2 regions of the Thioclava sp. DLFJ5-1 genome follow, and region 1 is predicted to be linked to the other one. Evidence: riboswitches for the same ligand, from Rfam matches in the RefSeq annotation. Region 1 holds a riboswitch; the other holds the start of a gene.
What was found. Region 1 has a riboswitch for thiamine pyrophosphate ahead of thiB (thiamine ABC transporter substrate binding subunit). Riboswitches for the same ligand answer to the same signal wherever they lie in the genome.

Region 1 (7,474 bases):
GCACGGATCAGCTTGCGCTCGAGCACCCGCAGCACCTGGCGCAGATCGTGGCCGCGCCGCAGCACCTGCCCCTGCTGCCCGATCACCGCATATTGCCCCTGTTTCGAGCGTAGCGCGGGCCGTTTCTCGATCCGGTAAATCGGCACTTCGGCGGCGCGGCGAAAGATCGAGAAGACCGCGACATCGCGCAGGAAACTCATCCCGTAATCACGCCACTCACCGGCGGCGACCGCGCGCCCGTAAAGCGACAGGATCACGCCAAGCTCGGAGCGATCGAACGCGATCCGCTCCGGCACGCCGGAAGGGTTCGGATGGGGGGAAGGCGTTTGAACCGTCATTTACAAAGGGTACATCGCGCGTGGCGCAAATCAAGCCCACCCGCGCTAAGGTTGCATACGCCTTTGCCGCGCCGGAATAAGACCGCGAAAATGCCTGATTTCCTGCGCCTTCCTGCCGGGTTTCCACGCCATCTTCAAATCAGCGGAAAACGCTAAAGCCCGACGGTGCGGTAAACAGCCCCCACCCAGTTCGTATCGTCGGGCGCTTTTCCCTCCTGCAGAAAAGCCCCGTGTCCTGGTCAGACACGGGGCTTTTCCTTTTCCCGATCCGCAGCACTCTCTGCCCTAGTAGCAGCGCACCGCCGCGATCGTGCCGCTCTCGTCGATCTCGAAATTCACCCGATCCGGGGCGTAATCCATCGTCACCGCATCGCCCGGATGAATGATGCGATGGGGCCGCGCGAGGGTAAGCCCCGCCAGCACTGATTCAGGCCGCCCTTCCAGCGCCGCGAGCCCCGGCGGCGGACAGGTGCCGGCCGCGGGCGGACCCGAACGCGGTGGCATGCGGTGCGGCTGGCACGCAGCGCCCCCGAAAGCCGCTATCCCCAATGTGACGATCAGACCGATCCGCGCCCTGCTCCGTTCCATCAAGCTCACCCGCAATCGATATTGTAGACATTCCCGCGCGAGTCGAGCCGGAACACGACGCGCTGCGGGTTGTAGACCTGATCCTCGACGCCGCGCCATTCCACGATGCGATAGGGTTTGGTGATCCCCAGCGTCTGAATCTGTGCCGCCGGCTGGCCGAGGACCGAGGTGTAGTTCACCGCGCCGCAAGTGTCCGGCTCACGCTCCTGCAGGCCGCCTTTGGTGAGGGTGACAGGCGGGGTGACATAGGGCGCGGGCGCTTCGGCCTGAGGCGCGGGAGCTGCGCTATCCGAGGGGGTCTCGCTCATCGGACCCGCGGGATCGCAGGCCGCAAGCGCCAGCATCGAACCCGTGACGAAAAATCGTTTCAACATGTCGCACCCTTCATTGCATTGGCCGCGCCGATAACGCAGGCTATTGCGGAATTTATACAAGGAGTATGCGCCCATGAGAACCCGTGCCGCAGTCGCGCTAGAGGCGGGAAAACCGCTCGAAATCATGGAAGTGGAGCTGGAAGGCCCGAAAGCGGGCGAAGTGCTCGTCGAGATCAAGGCCACCGGCATCTGTCACACCGACGAATTCACCCGCTCGGGCGCTGACCCCGAGGGCATCTTCCCGACCATCCTCGGCCATGAGGGTGCGGGCGTCGTGCTCGAGGTTGGCGAAGGCGTCACCACGCTGAAGCCGGGCGATCACGTGATCCCGCTCTACACGCCGGAATGCCGCGAATGCCCGTCCTGCCTGTCGGGCAAGACGAACCTCTGCACCGCGATCCGCAACACCCAAGGTCAGGGCCTGATGCCGGACGGGACCACGCGCTTCAAGATGCTCGATGGCACGCCGATCTATCACTACATGGGCTGCTCGACCTTCGCGAACCACACGGTGATGCCCGAGATCGCGCTCGCCAAGGTCCGCGACGACGCGCCGTTCGAGAAGATCTGCTATATCGGCTGCGGCGTCACCACCGGTATCGGCGCGGTGATCAACACTGCTGGCGTCGAGATCGGCTCGACCGCCGCCGTGTTCGGCCTCGGCGGCATCGGTCTGAACGTGATTCAGGGCCTGCGCATGGCGGGTGCCGACATGATCATCGGCGTGGACCTGAACGACGGCAAAGAGGAAATGGCGCGCAAGTTCGGCATGACCCATTTCGTGAATCCGTCGAAATCGGACGTTCCGGTGGTGCAGCAGATCGTCAACCTGACCAAGACCGAGCGCGATCAGATCGGCGGCGTGGACTATTCCTTCGACGCCACGGGCAATGTGCAGGTCATGCGCGACGCGCTGGAATGCTCGCATCGTGGCTGGGGCGTGTCGGTCATCATCGGCGTCGCACCCGCGGGGGCCGAGATCGGCACCCGCCCGTTCCAGCTCGTCACGGGCCGGACGTGGAAAGGCACCGCATTCGGCGGCGCCAAGGGCCGCACCGATGTGCCGAAATTCGTCGAGTGGTACATGAACGACAAGATCGAGATCGACTCGATGATCACCCACACCATGCCGCTCGAAGACATCAACAAGGCGTTTGATCTGATGCATGCGGGCGAGTCGATCCGCTCGGTCGTGATCTACTAAGCCCAAGTCCGGGGGCGCTGCCCCCGGACCCCCGGGATATTTGGGCCAAGGCGAAGCCAAGGGAGCGATCTCCCCTTCGCTCTTGGTCAAATATCCCCGGGTGAATTCGCGCCAGCGAAGAGGGGCAGCGCCCCTAACTCCCCAGATAATCCCGCAGCGCAGGCGGCGGATCGTCGAGAAGCGGTCCGGTCTCTTGCGGCGCATGGGCGTGGCCCTCGGCCACCAGAACCGTCTGCGGGCAAAGCGCGCGCGCATCCTCGGGATCGTGGCTGACCATCAGCACCGTCGTGCCCTGTTCGCGGGCGATCTCGGCCACCAAAGCCAGCATCTCGGATTTCAGCGCGGGCCCGAGCGCCGCGAAGGGCTCGTCGAGCAGCAGGATCGGGCGGCCGCGGAGCAACGTCCGCGCGAGCCCCGCACGGCTTTGCTGCCCGCCCGACAGCGCGCCGGGTTTGCGCCTCTCCATCCCCTCGAGGCCCACACGCGCCAGCGCGGTCTCGATCCGGGCGCGGTCGGTGGCGTCGATCTTGCCCTCCGGGTTCAGGCCGAGCGCGAGATTGGTCTCGAGCCGAAGATGCGGGAAGAGGTTCTGATCCTGAAACAGGATCGAGAGCGGGCGCTCCCCCGGCGGCATCGCGGTGATGTCTTCGCCCTGCCAGAGGATGCGGCCACTTGCGGGCGGCAAGAAGCCGGCGATGGCCGAAAGCAGCGTCGATTTCCCCGCGCCGGACGGGCCGATCAGCGCGACGCGCGCGCCGGTCTGGATCGTGAGGTCGGCATCGAGGCGGAAATCGCCCTGTGTGAGGGTCAGTCTATCGAGGGTCAGCATAATACCCCGCGCGGTCGAGCGCCCAGAAAAGCGCGAAGGTGAGGATCAGGAGCAGGCTCGCAGCGCCTGCCGCCTGATCCATGCGATAAGAGCCCATGAGCTGGAAAAGCGCCAGCGGCAGGGTACGGGTCTGGCCATCGGAGAATAGCGTGATGACGCCCAGATCGCCCATCGAGAAGGCCGCGGCCAGCCCCGCCGAGAAGCCCAGCGGCCGGGCCAGACGCGGGAGCGTCAGCAGGCGCAGCCGGGCAAAGCCGCGCAGCCCGAGCGAGGCGGCGAGCCGGTCGTAATCGGCCTGCAAAGTGCGAATCTCGGGCATCAGGATGCGAGTCGCAAAAGGCACCGACAGCGCGGCATTGGTCAGCAGAACCATCGGCAGGGCGAGGTCCGTGGGGTTCACGAAGGGCCGCGCGATCAGGAAAGCGCCGGTCCCCATCACGAGGCTCGACGCTGTCATTGGCAGCATCGCCGCGATCTCCGCCCAGCGTTGCCGCGTGGCCACCAGCGCGAGCGGCAGGGCGATGGCAAGAGTGATCACCGTCGAGGCCAGCGCGATCACCAGCGATGTCAGCGTGGCGGGCCAGATCATCTCGGGCAGCTCGGCCAGCGCAGGCAGCCCACGGGCGAAGACCGCCCCGATCGGCAGCAGCAGGAAGACGGCTGCCAGAAGGATCGCGAGCGTATCGAAGGCCACGCGCTCTGCCCCGCCGGACAATTGCGGGATCGGCGTGGCGCGGCGGTCATGCCCCGCGCCGAAGCTCGACGGCAGGGTCGCGCGCGCGGCGATCAGCAGGGCTGCGACCGAGATCGCGACCTGCACCAGCGCAAGGCTCGCCGCGCGACCCATGTCGAAATCGAAGCGGAAGGCTTGGTAGATCGCCAGCTCCACCGTGGTCGCGCGCGGGCCTCCGCCCAAGGTCAGCGCGACCGCGAAGGAGGTCAGGCAGACGAGGAAGATCGCGAGAAACGCGCCGGGCAGGACGCTGCGCAGCATCGGGCGTTCGAGGTGGCGGGTGACCTCTGCCGGGCCGAAGCCCAGCGTGGCGGCAAGGCGGAACCGCTCGGTCGGGATCGCCTCCCATCCGTGCAGGATCATCCGCGTGGCCAGCGGCAGGTTGAAGAAGACATGCGCGATTATGACGCCCTGCGCGCCATAGATCGAGATCGGATCGATGCCGAAGGGCGCAAGTGCCGCATTGACCAACCCGCGCCGTCCGAAGACCGCGATCAGCCCGAAGACGGCGACGATCACCGGCAGGATGAAGGGCGCGCCCAGCAGCGAGATCAGCAGCCCCCGCCCCGCAAAGCGGCGCCGGTGCAGCGCCCGTGCGACCGGGACCGCCAGCGCGCAGGAGATCAGCGCCGAGGCCGCCGCCTGCCACAGCGTGAAGCGGATCGCGGCGAGATCGGTCTCGCGCAGCCCCGTGAGCCCGCCCGCGCGGAGCGACACCGCCGCCAATGTACCAAGGACGAGCGCGGCCAAAGCCGCACCCGCCAGCACCGCCCAGAGGGGCGCGCGTTTTATTTGGAGAAGGCGCGTTGCCATTCGTCCAGCGCCGAACCGCGCAGTTTCTCGGCCTCGGCCTCACCCAGATAGAGCGTCTTGTCGGGCATCGGCAGGTTGCGGAACACCTCCGGCAGTTGGTCATGCGGCAGTTTCGCCGGGAAGGACCAGTTCGCCGTCGCGATCATGCCCTGAAAATCGGGGCTGAGCACGTAATCGAGGAATTTCTGCGCCAGCTCGGGATGTTTCGAGGTCTTGAGCTGCGCGACCAGTTCGGGGGTGAAGTAATGCCCCTCGGGGAAGATCGCGGCGACCTTGCTGTCATCCTCCTCGGCCATGATGTGATAGGCGGGCGAGGTGACGTAGCTGAGCACCATATCCGCCTCGCCATCGGTGAACATCCCGTAGGCCTCGGACCAGCCCGGCGTCACGGTCAGCACCTTGGGCGCGAGCTTCGTCCAGGCCTCTTCGGCCTTGTCGCCGTAGATGTCCTTCACCCATAGCAGAAGCGACAGACCCGCGACCGAACTGCGCGGATCCTCGATGACGATCTTGTAGGCGTCATCGGGCGCATCGAGCAGCTCCTGGAAGCTCGCGGGCGGGTTCTTCAGCTTGGTCTTGTCGTAGACGAAGGCCAGCTCCGACCAGTCGAAGGGCAGAAAGATCGGATCGTCCCATTTGACCGGCATGGTCAGATCGGAGGTGTCCTCGTTATGCGGGGCGAACAGGCCCGTGGCGCGCGCCTTCGCGGTCACGTCGGTGTTCAGGCCGATCGCGATATCGGCGGAGGTCTTGTCGCCTTCTAGCAGGATGCGCGGCAGCACATCGCCCGCCACGAATTTCAGATCGCAATCGCAACTCGCCTCGAACCCCTTCTCGATCGCGGGGCCGGGGCCCCATTCGCTCGTGAAATAATCGGGCGCATAGACGGTGAGTACGGGCTTGTCCTCGGCCGCCGCCATCGTGGCGATCAGGCTCAGGGCTCCCGCAAGCATCAGGTGGGTTTTCATGCCTCACTCCTTGGGCTTGCCGGGCGGAGTGGGGCCGGGAGAACCGGCTACCTTCCCTCCGCCGGTCTTAACCGGTTCAGGTTCAACGGGTTCGCGTGGATCGCATCTCAGCCAGCCTTGCGCTGGCACCCCGAGGTAGGGCGCAACGTAAGCGCGCGCGGCTGCGGACGCAAGGGCAAGCAGGCACAGCGTCCCCGCCCCGCGCCCCGGACCCTCTGGCGAGTTCCCGCCAGTGGCGACCCGCGCCGGATTTCAATGGCTTGCAACTGCGCGCGGCGCGACGCAGGCTCAATCTGGAACGGATTTGGGAGGAACCGATGCGCATTACCCTCACGGCGGCCCTGCTGGTCGCGACCGCCCTGCCCGCCTTGGCCGACACGATCGAGGCACCGGGCAAGATCACGGCCGTGACGCTCTTTCCGCAAGGCGCGCAGGTGGTGCGGCAGGTGACGCTCGACGCCCCCGAGGGCAGCCATGACCTGCTGGTGCCGGGCTTTCCCGAGGGCACCGACATCTCGACGCTGCGGGTTTCGGGCGACGGTGTGCAGATCGGCGCGGTGAGCCTGCTCTCCGGGCGCGCGCCCGCGATCAGCGGGCAGGACAGCGCCGCAGTGAAATCTGCGCGCGATCGGTTGGCCTCGGCGCAAGAGGCGCTTGCGGAACAGGAAGACGCCGTGGCCGTGATCCGCGCGAAGGCGCAGGCCGCGCGCGACCAGATCACCTATCTCAAGAACACCGACTCGCAGGTAACCGCGCCTGAACAGCTCCGCGCGCTGGCGCAGATGGTGGAGGACCAGATCCTCTCCGCCACCGAACGCGCGATTGCCGCCGAGGCGGAAGCCCGCCGCGCCGAAGCCGCGCTCGACCCCGCGAAAGAGGCGGTGAAGCAGGCGCAGGCGGCGCTCGATGCGCTACTGAACCCGGCAGAGGATCACGACGTGCTGAGCGCCAAGGTGCAGGGCTCGGGAACGCTGACGATCACCTCCTACGTCAAGAACGCGGGCTGGCAGCCCTCCTATGATCTGCGGCTCGATCGCGACAAGGAAGCGGTGGACATGGAGCGGTTCGTCTCGGTCCATCAGGCCACCGGCGAGGATTGGCGCGGCGTCGATCTGACCCTCTCAACGGCACGTCCCGGCGGGCGGGCGGAGCCGGGCGAGGTCTATCCGCGGCTGGCCAGGATCGGTGATCCCGATGCGCCGCCCACGCCGGTGCCGATGAAGCGTTCCCTCGCCGCGTCCGATGGCGCTGCCTCTGCCCCGATGATGGAGGCCGCGATCAGCGACCGCGCCGATCTGCAGATGCAAGGCGAGACGGTGACCTATCATTACCCGAGCGCGGTGGACCTGCGCGACGGGGTGGACGATCTGCGCCTGAGCCTCGATTCCAAGACCCTGCCGATGGAGGTCTTCGCCGAAGCTGCCCCGTTGACCGATCCGCAGGCCTATCGCGTGGCCGAGGGCAAGAACGACACCGGCGAAATCCTGTTGCCCGGCCCCGCGAACCTCTATGCCGATGGCGCGCTCGTGGGTCAGTCGCACCTGCCGATGGTCGCGGCGGGCGACGATCTGACGCTTGGCTTCGGGCCGATCGAAGGCATCCGCGTGGACCGCCGCATGCCCGACAC
Region 2 (7,474 bases), on a different contig from region 1:
GAGCATGGACGTCGCCGATCAATGCCTGTGGTTTACCTCTCTGGTGTCGAAGAAAGACAACCTGCAGCCAATTTCCAGACTGCTGCGCAAAGCGAGGGTTGCCGAGTCCAGGGTCGTCGAAATGGCTCAGGGGCAGAAGACAAGCCGGTTCATAGCCTGGACCTATTACCCCGAAGCACAGCGATCCCTGTAGGGGGATCGGGTTCATCGACAGGACGCAAGGGGTGGCGCCTGCTCTCGAGCGACGGGCGCATTCGAAAGGATTTCGGATCACGTCGCGCTCTGGACGCATCTAGCGAATCCGGCAGATGGCAATGCGCTCCGCCGGTTGCTGGACCGCATTTCCCTGCCGCCGCGAACATTTGTCTGGATCGCGGCCGAAGCCAGCGTCGCCCGCGCCCTGCGCGACGACCTGACCGCCCGCGGTCATCCGAAGGAATGGCTGAAGGCGGCAGGATACTGGATCGCCGGACAGGCCGACGGCTCGGCCAAGGACCTGTGAGAGGCGCAGGGCCGCGCGGGGAATTCCGCCGCGGGCCCGAAACCGGGCCCACCGAGAGCGTCAGGTGCGCGCGATACTCAAGCCGCAGGCCGCCGCCAGCTTTCGCGGTGGTAAGCGCTGTCCCAGAACCGCCATTCATGCCAGCAACTGCGGGCGAAAGCCCGGTGCATCCGCTGGCGGGCGGCCTCATCGGCCTTCGCGCCCAGCCTGTCGGTCAGGTCCAGCATCCGTTCCACGCTCTGATCGAAAGCCTCTCCCGAATAGGTCGCGATCCAGGCGGCATATGGGTTCGCGTCCCCGCTGACATGCGCAATTTCCCGGCCGATATCGCGATAAATCCAGAAGCAGGGCAACAGGGCCGCCACCGCCTCGGGGAAATCGCCCGTCGTGGCACTGCGCAGAAGGAACGAGACGTAGTGATCGCAGGCGGCCGAGGGCTCGATCTTCGCGAAATCGTCGGCCGAAACACCGAATAGCCCCATGTAATGCGCGTGCAATTCCCGCTCGACCGCGATCGCGCCGGCCGCCGAACCTGAGAGTTGCGCGACGGTCGGTGCATCGGGGGCCTTCGCGGCGGCGAGCGCGAGCGCACGGGCGAAGCCTTCGAGGTAATGGGCGTCCTGAATGATGTAGCCTTGGAACGTTTCCGGATCGAGACGCCCCTCTGCCAGTTCGCGATTGAAGGGCATGTCATGGATCTGGCGGCGCAGCGGTGCGGTCGCCTGCGCGAGGTCTTGGGTAAAGCTCATTGGCTGTCCTCCTGAAAAGCGTGGAAATGGTGCACCGGCCCGTGGCCCGATCCGACGGATAGCCGATCCGCCCCGGCAATCGCGGCGTTCAGATAGGCCTTCGCGCGACGGGTGGCGTCTGGCAGCGACAAGCCTGCGCCGAGCCACGTCGCCAGCGCCGAGGACAGGGTGCAGCCCGTGCCATGCGTGTTGCGCGTCGCGATGCGCGGCGCATTCAGCCAAACTTCATCCCGCGCGGCCACCAGCAGGTCCGGGCTGTGATCGCCCCTCAGATGCCCGCCCTTCAGCAGCACAGCACGCGGCCCGAGCGCGCGCAGCGCATGGGCCTGATCGCGCATCTCATCAAGCGTCGTCGCCTCGGCGCAGCCCAAGAGATCGGCAGCCTCGGGCAGGTTCGGCGTGATCAGATCGGCGCGCGGCAGCAGGCCGCGCAGCGCGGTCACCGCGGCCTCCGCCAGCAGCCGATCCCCGCCTTTCGCGACCATAACCGGGTCGAGCACCACCGGACACTCGAGCCCGGTCAGCCCCTCGGCCACGGTCTCGATGATCGCAGCCTCGCCGAACATCCCGATCTTGATCGCGTCGATCCGGATGTCATCGCGCAGCGAGGCCATCTGCGCCGCGATCAGGCCGGTGTCGCACAGGCTCACCGCCTGCACGCCGCGCGTGTTCTGCGCGGTCAGCGCAGTGATCACGCTCATCGCATAGCCGCCATTGGCGGAAATGGCCTTGATATCGGCCTGAATGCCCGCCCCGCCCGATGGGTCGGAGCCAGCCATGGTGAGAATATTCGGGGTCATAGGTCGCTCCATGCGCTGCGCAGGGTTCGGGTGGCGCGCGCCATGTCAGGGGCGCGCGAGATGGCAGAGATCACCGCGACACCGGCACCGCGCGCCTTGCGGACCGCGGGCGCATCGGTGGCGGTGATCCCGCCGATCGCGAGACAGGGGAGGTCCGTGCGTGCGACGATCGCGGCAAAGCCCGCATGTCCGATCGGGGCGGCGTGGTCGGGCTTCGAGCCGGTCGCATGGATCGGTCCGACGCCGAGATAATCGACGCCGGGAGGCACGGCACCGATCTGCGCCTCGGTCTCGATGGAGAGGCCAAGGAGCATCTCGGGCCCGATCCGGCAGCGGATCGCGGCGGGATCGCCATCGCTCTGGCCGATATGCAGCCCGGCGGCGCCGATCTCGATGGCCACCGCGACCCGGTCATTCACGATCAGCGGGACGTCGTAGGGTGCGAGCGCCGCAATCAGCGTCTTGGCGAGTTCTGCGAATTCCGCATCGGGGAGCGTCTTGTCGCGCAGCTGCACCCAGCCCGCGCCGCCCTCAGCCGCAGCGATAGCCTGCGCGATCACGGGCTGCGGGGCGTCGGGGTCAGTGACGAAACAGATGGGCGGGATCATGTGGGTTCGATCCGCGCACCGGCGGTCAAGGCTTCGGCGTCGATCGCATGGAGCGCATCGAGGAAGGCGAACTGAAAGCTGCCCGGACCTTGGGCGGTCGCGCCAGCGCGCTCCCCGGCGAGCCCGAAGTAGGCCAACGCCGCGACGACCGCCTCGAACCGGGGCTGGCCTGCCAGAAAGGCGGCGACGACACCGGTGAGCGAACAACCCAAAGCGGTCACGCGGGGCATCATCGCATGGCCATTCGCAACCCGCGCGGCCTGCGTGCCGTCAGTCACGAAATCCACCGCGCCGGTCACCGCCACCACGGCGCCGCTCACATGGGCCAAGGCCCGCGCGGCGCCTTCAGCCGTCTCGACACTCTCGGTGGAATCCGCGCCCTTGCCCGCGGCGGCCTCACCCGCAAGCGCGAGTATCTCCGAAGCGTTGCCGCGGATCACCGTCGGATGCAGTTCCACCAGCCGCGCCCCGAGAGCGCGCCGATAACCCGTCGCGCCGACCGCAACCGGGTCTAGAACCCACGGGATGCCCTGCGCGCGCGCGACCGTGGCCGCCGCCTCCATCGCCTCCGCCCATGGCGGCGACACCGTGCCAATATTGATACTCAGCGCCTGCGCGATCCCGGCGAACTCGGCCGCCTCTTCGCGCGCATGGACCATCGCGGGCGAGGCGCCGGACGCGAGCAGCACATTCGCCATCACGTTCATCGCGACATAGTTGGTGATGTTATGAACGAGCGGCGCAGTCTGCCGCATCGACGTGAGATATTGTCCGGGGTCTTCCATCGCACTCTCCTTGGCTACGGGCAGCAAGAGGAGTGCGAGGGGGCAAAAGGCGGGACTGCGCCTGACCGTCTCACGCGCCTCCCTCCGCCGGCATTATCCGGTTCAGGTTCTAAGGGTTCGTCTCAGCCCGGTTTCCCGAGCGCCCCTGTCGCTTCGCGCAAAGAGGTGACACCGTCCGAGCCCCCCGTCAAGCGGTGTGACGACAAGCGGTGTGACGACAAGCGGGGGCCTCGATGGTTCGCGTCTGTCCGGTCGCGCGATCGTGGCGATCTATCCCGCGCGCCACCCTTGCAGAGCCCTGCCCCATCCTTTAGAGGCCCGCTCAACCGGTCGCAGCCTACCCGGTCATCAAAACAAGGGTTCAAATATGAAGACTCTCGTCATCTGCTCGGGCGGACTCGATTCCGTGTCGCTCGCCCATATCGTCGCCGCTGAGGGCAATCTCACGCGGCTCGTTTCCTTCGATTACGGCCAACGGCACCGCAAGGAGCTCGATTACGCCGCCGCCGCCGCGCGCCGCCTTGGCGTGCCGCATCACCTCATCGACATGCGCCCCATCGGGGCCGCGCTGACCGGATCGGCGCTGACCGACGATATCGACGTGCCCGACGGGCATTACGCCGAAGAGACGATGCGCATCACCGTCGTCCCGAACCGCAACGCGATCATGCTCGCCATCGGCTTTGGCGTGGCCGCCGCGAATGGCGACGAGGCCGTGGCGACTGCGGTGCATGGGGGCGATCACTTCATCTATCCCGATTGCCGACCCGCCTTCACCGAGGCCTTCGATGTGATGCAGCGCATGGCGCTCGACGGCTATGCCGATGTGCGGCTGGAGACGCCTTTCGTGCATCGCTCCAAGGCTGACATCGTGGCCGAGGGCTCCAAACACGGCACGCCCTTTGCCGAGACGTGGTCGTGCTACAAAGGTGGCGATGTGCATTGCGGGCGCTGCGGCACCTGCGTCGAGCGGCGCGAGGCGTTCCATCTTGCGGGTGTCGCGGATCCGACCGTCTATGCCGATCCGGATTTCTGGGCCAAGGCCGTTGCCGAGAAGGAGGCCCGCTGATGTTCCGTATCCGCAAGGAATTCCACTTCTCCGCATCGCATCAGCTTTCGCATCTGCCCGAAGATCATCAATGCGCGCGGCTGCACGGGCATAATTACATCGTGGTCGTCGAACTGGCCGCCGCGAAGCTCGATGAGAACGGGTTCGTGCGCGACTATCACGATCTGAAACCGCTCAAGACCTATATCGACGACACCTTCGATCACCGGCACCTGAACGACGTGATGGACGTGCCCTCGACCGCAGAGAACATGGCCAAGCATTTCTACGACTGGTGCAAGGCACGATGGCCCGAAACCAGTGCGGCGCTGGTCAGCGAGACGCCCAAGACCTGGGCCGAGTATCGTCCATGACCACCCTTCGCATCGCCGAGATTTTCGGCCCGACCATTCAGGGCGAAGGCGCGCTGATCGGCGAGCCCACGCTCTTCGTGCGCGCGGGCGGCTGCGACTACCGCTGCTCGTGGTGCGACAGCCTCCACGCGGTGGACAGCGCCTATCGCCACACATGGGCGCCGATGAGTTCCGAGGAAGTCTGGGCGGAGCTGCGCCGCCTGTCGAGTGACCGGCCACTGACGATCTCGCTCAGCGGCGGAAACCCGGCCATTCAGGATTTCGGACCGCTGATCGCGCTCGGGCGGGCTGCCGGCTACCGCTTCGCCCGCGAGACACTGGGCTCTGTCGCGCGGCCGTGGTTTGGCAATCTGGATACGCTGGTGCTGTCGCCGAAGCCGCCTTCGAGCGGCGAGCAGGTCGATTGGGACGCCTTTGCCAAGTGCGTGGCAGCCGGACACTCGGCCCGCAGCACTGTGATGAAGATCGTGATCTTCGACCGGGCGGATTACGATTGGGCGAAGGACGCCCATGCCCGCCACCCGGATCTGCCGCTCTATCTTCAACCGGGCAATCCCGAGGTCGACCCGGAGGTTCCGGTCGATCCGCAGGGTCTGGCCGACCGGCTTGGCTGGCTGACCGACACCACTATGGCGGATAACTGGTTTGCGCCCCGCATCCTGCCGCAGCTGCATGTCCTGATCTGGGGCAACAAGCGCGGCGTTTGATCCACCTCGGGTCGGGCGCCCCGAACATCACTCGGGCGCGACCCGCGTCACGCAGCGGTACGGTTTGCGAAACTCGTGACGCGCCGCACCATTTCGTCGAAATCGAATGGCTTCAGCAAGACTTCGGTGTCCGTAAGCGTCGTGGCCGTTGCCGCTTCCTCGTCATAGCCGGTCATGAACATCACCCTCAAGTCTTCTCGCGCCTCTCGCGCCCGGGCCGCGAGTTCCCGGCCGGTCATACCGCCCGGCAAGCCGATACCGGTCAGGAGAAGCGTCACCTCGGGCTGGTCCTGCAGCACCTGAAGCCCGGCCGCCGCATGCGCCGCCTGATAGACCGTGAAGCCTGCCTCTTCCAACGCCTCCACGACGACGAAACGCACGATTGCCTCATCGTCGACAACGAGGATCGTGTGTCCGCCCCCTGTGGCGGGTTCCTCACTGACTGGCAGGTCCTCTTCGGCGCGCGCGACCGTCTCGACCGAGCGCGGGAGGAAGATGTTCACGGTCGTCCCCTTGCCCAGTTCGGAGTCGATCGTCGCGCATCCGCCGCTTTGGCGCGCGAACCCGTAGACCATCGAAAGCCCGAGGCCGGTGCCCTTCTCGCTGGGCTTCGTCGTGAAATAGGGATCGAAGGCTTTCGAGATTTCCTCCGAAGTCATTCCCGTTCCGGTGTCGTGCACGGACAGCCGCAGGTAGTCGCCGGGCGGAAGCTCCGAGTTCTCGGTCTCGATGGCCTCGTTGGTCGTGCTGATCGTGATCGTGCCACCATCGGGCATCGCATCGCGCGAATTGATGCACAGATTGAGAAGCGCGCTTTCAAGCTGGTTCGGGTCGACCATCGCGGGCCAGGCCTCTGCGTCGTCCTCCGCCCTTACCAGAATATGCGGCCCGATGGTGTGCCGCATCAAGTCTTCCATGCTGCGGACCAGTTGCGGCACGTCGGTCGGCTTGGGCATCAGCGACTGCTGACGCGAGAAGGCGAGCAAACGCTGTGTGACGCTGGCGGCCCGCTCGGTCGACGCTTGCGCGGCTTCGAGATAGCGCAGGATTTCCTCGCGACGCCCGTCTTCGAGCCGCTTCGCGACGAAGTCGAGCGACCCGGAAATCGCCGTGAGGAGATTGTTGAAATCGTGGGCGAGCCCCCCGGTCAACTGCCCGACGGCCTCCATTTTCTGGGCCTGCCGGAGCTCTCCCTCCCGCTGCATGAGCTTCGCGGTCTGCTCTTCGACGCGCTGCTCCAAGGTTTCATTCAGCTTGGACAGCTCGGCCGCCGCCTTGTCGCGCTCTTCGAGAATGGCGCGCCGGTCATCGAGATCCATCAGAACGCCTGCGAAGATGCGCGGCGTTTCGGCCTCCATGCGGCCATTGGCTTCGACCCAGTGATACAGCCCGTCGGCCCGCTTGACGCGAAACTGATATGCATACGGCGTCGTCTGCTGCGTGGCGCGATCGATCGCCGCCATCAGCCCCGGTTTGTCGTCCTCATGAACGTTCACGACAATCTGGTCGATCGTCAGACCTTCGGCCCCCTGCGCGGGATCGAGCCCCATGCTGCGCGAGAATTCTTCATCGAGATCGAAGGTTTCGCTGTCGAGATACCAGACCCAGGTGCCAAGGATCGCCCCGGCCGAAAGCGCGCGTGCGACGTGACGTGCACTCTTTTCCGCGCGGCGCTGGCTTTCGCGTAGTTCGCGTTCTTTGCGTTTGCGCTCGGTGATATCGCGAAACAGAACCGCGACCTGCGCTTTCGCGGCGGGCTCCACCCGCGTCGCGGAAACCTCGATATGCCGTCCGGCCTCGACGAACTCGCGCTCGAACCTCAGAGGCTCTCCGGTTCTGAGCACTTCGCCGTAGATTTTGACCCACTCGGCCCCGTCTTGCGGGGCGACATCGAACACGGT

Region 2: another riboswitch for thiamine pyrophosphate. It lies ahead of thiM (hydroxyethylthiazole kinase); the one in region 1 lies ahead of thiB (thiamine ABC transporter substrate binding subunit).

Annotation. Positions count from the first base shown of each region.
Region 1 covers NZ_MPZU01000008.1:18,099-25,572, reverse strand. The annotation lists gene BMI86_RS19345 (DUF2794 domain-containing protein) at 1-338, opposite strand, end outside; gene BMI86_RS21340 (I78 family peptidase inhibitor) at 624-842, opposite strand; gene BMI86_RS19335 (I78 family peptidase inhibitor) at 932-1,300, opposite strand; gene BMI86_RS19330 (S-(hydroxymethyl)glutathione dehydrogenase/class III alcohol dehydrogenase) at 1,374-2,504, shown strand; gene BMI86_RS19325 (ATP-binding cassette domain-containing protein) at 2,638-3,333, opposite strand; gene BMI86_RS19320 (thiamine/thiamine pyrophosphate ABC transporter permease ThiP) at 3,317-4,879, opposite strand; gene thiB (thiamine ABC transporter substrate binding subunit) at 4,855-5,847, opposite strand; TPP riboswitch at 5,884-5,990, opposite strand; gene BMI86_RS19310 (DUF4139 domain-containing protein) at 6,165-7,474, shown strand, end outside.
Region 2 covers NZ_MPZU01000001.1:97,576-105,049, forward strand. The annotation lists gene rlmF (23S rRNA (adenine(1618)-N(6))-methyltransferase RlmF) at 1-193, shown strand, start outside; gene BMI86_RS00510 (SIP domain-containing protein) at 263-502, shown strand; gene tenA (thiaminase II) at 580-1,251, opposite strand; gene thiD (bifunctional hydroxymethylpyrimidine kinase/phosphomethylpyrimidine kinase) at 1,248-2,051, opposite strand; gene thiE (thiamine phosphate synthase) at 2,048-2,659, opposite strand; gene thiM (hydroxyethylthiazole kinase) at 2,656-3,444, opposite strand; TPP riboswitch at 3,507-3,601, opposite strand; gene queC (7-cyano-7-deazaguanine synthase QueC) at 3,812-4,513, shown strand; gene queD (6-carboxytetrahydropterin synthase QueD) at 4,513-4,866, shown strand; gene queE (7-carboxy-7-deazaguanine synthase QueE) at 4,863-5,573, shown strand; gene BMI86_RS00550 (ATP-binding protein) at 5,621-7,474, opposite strand, start outside.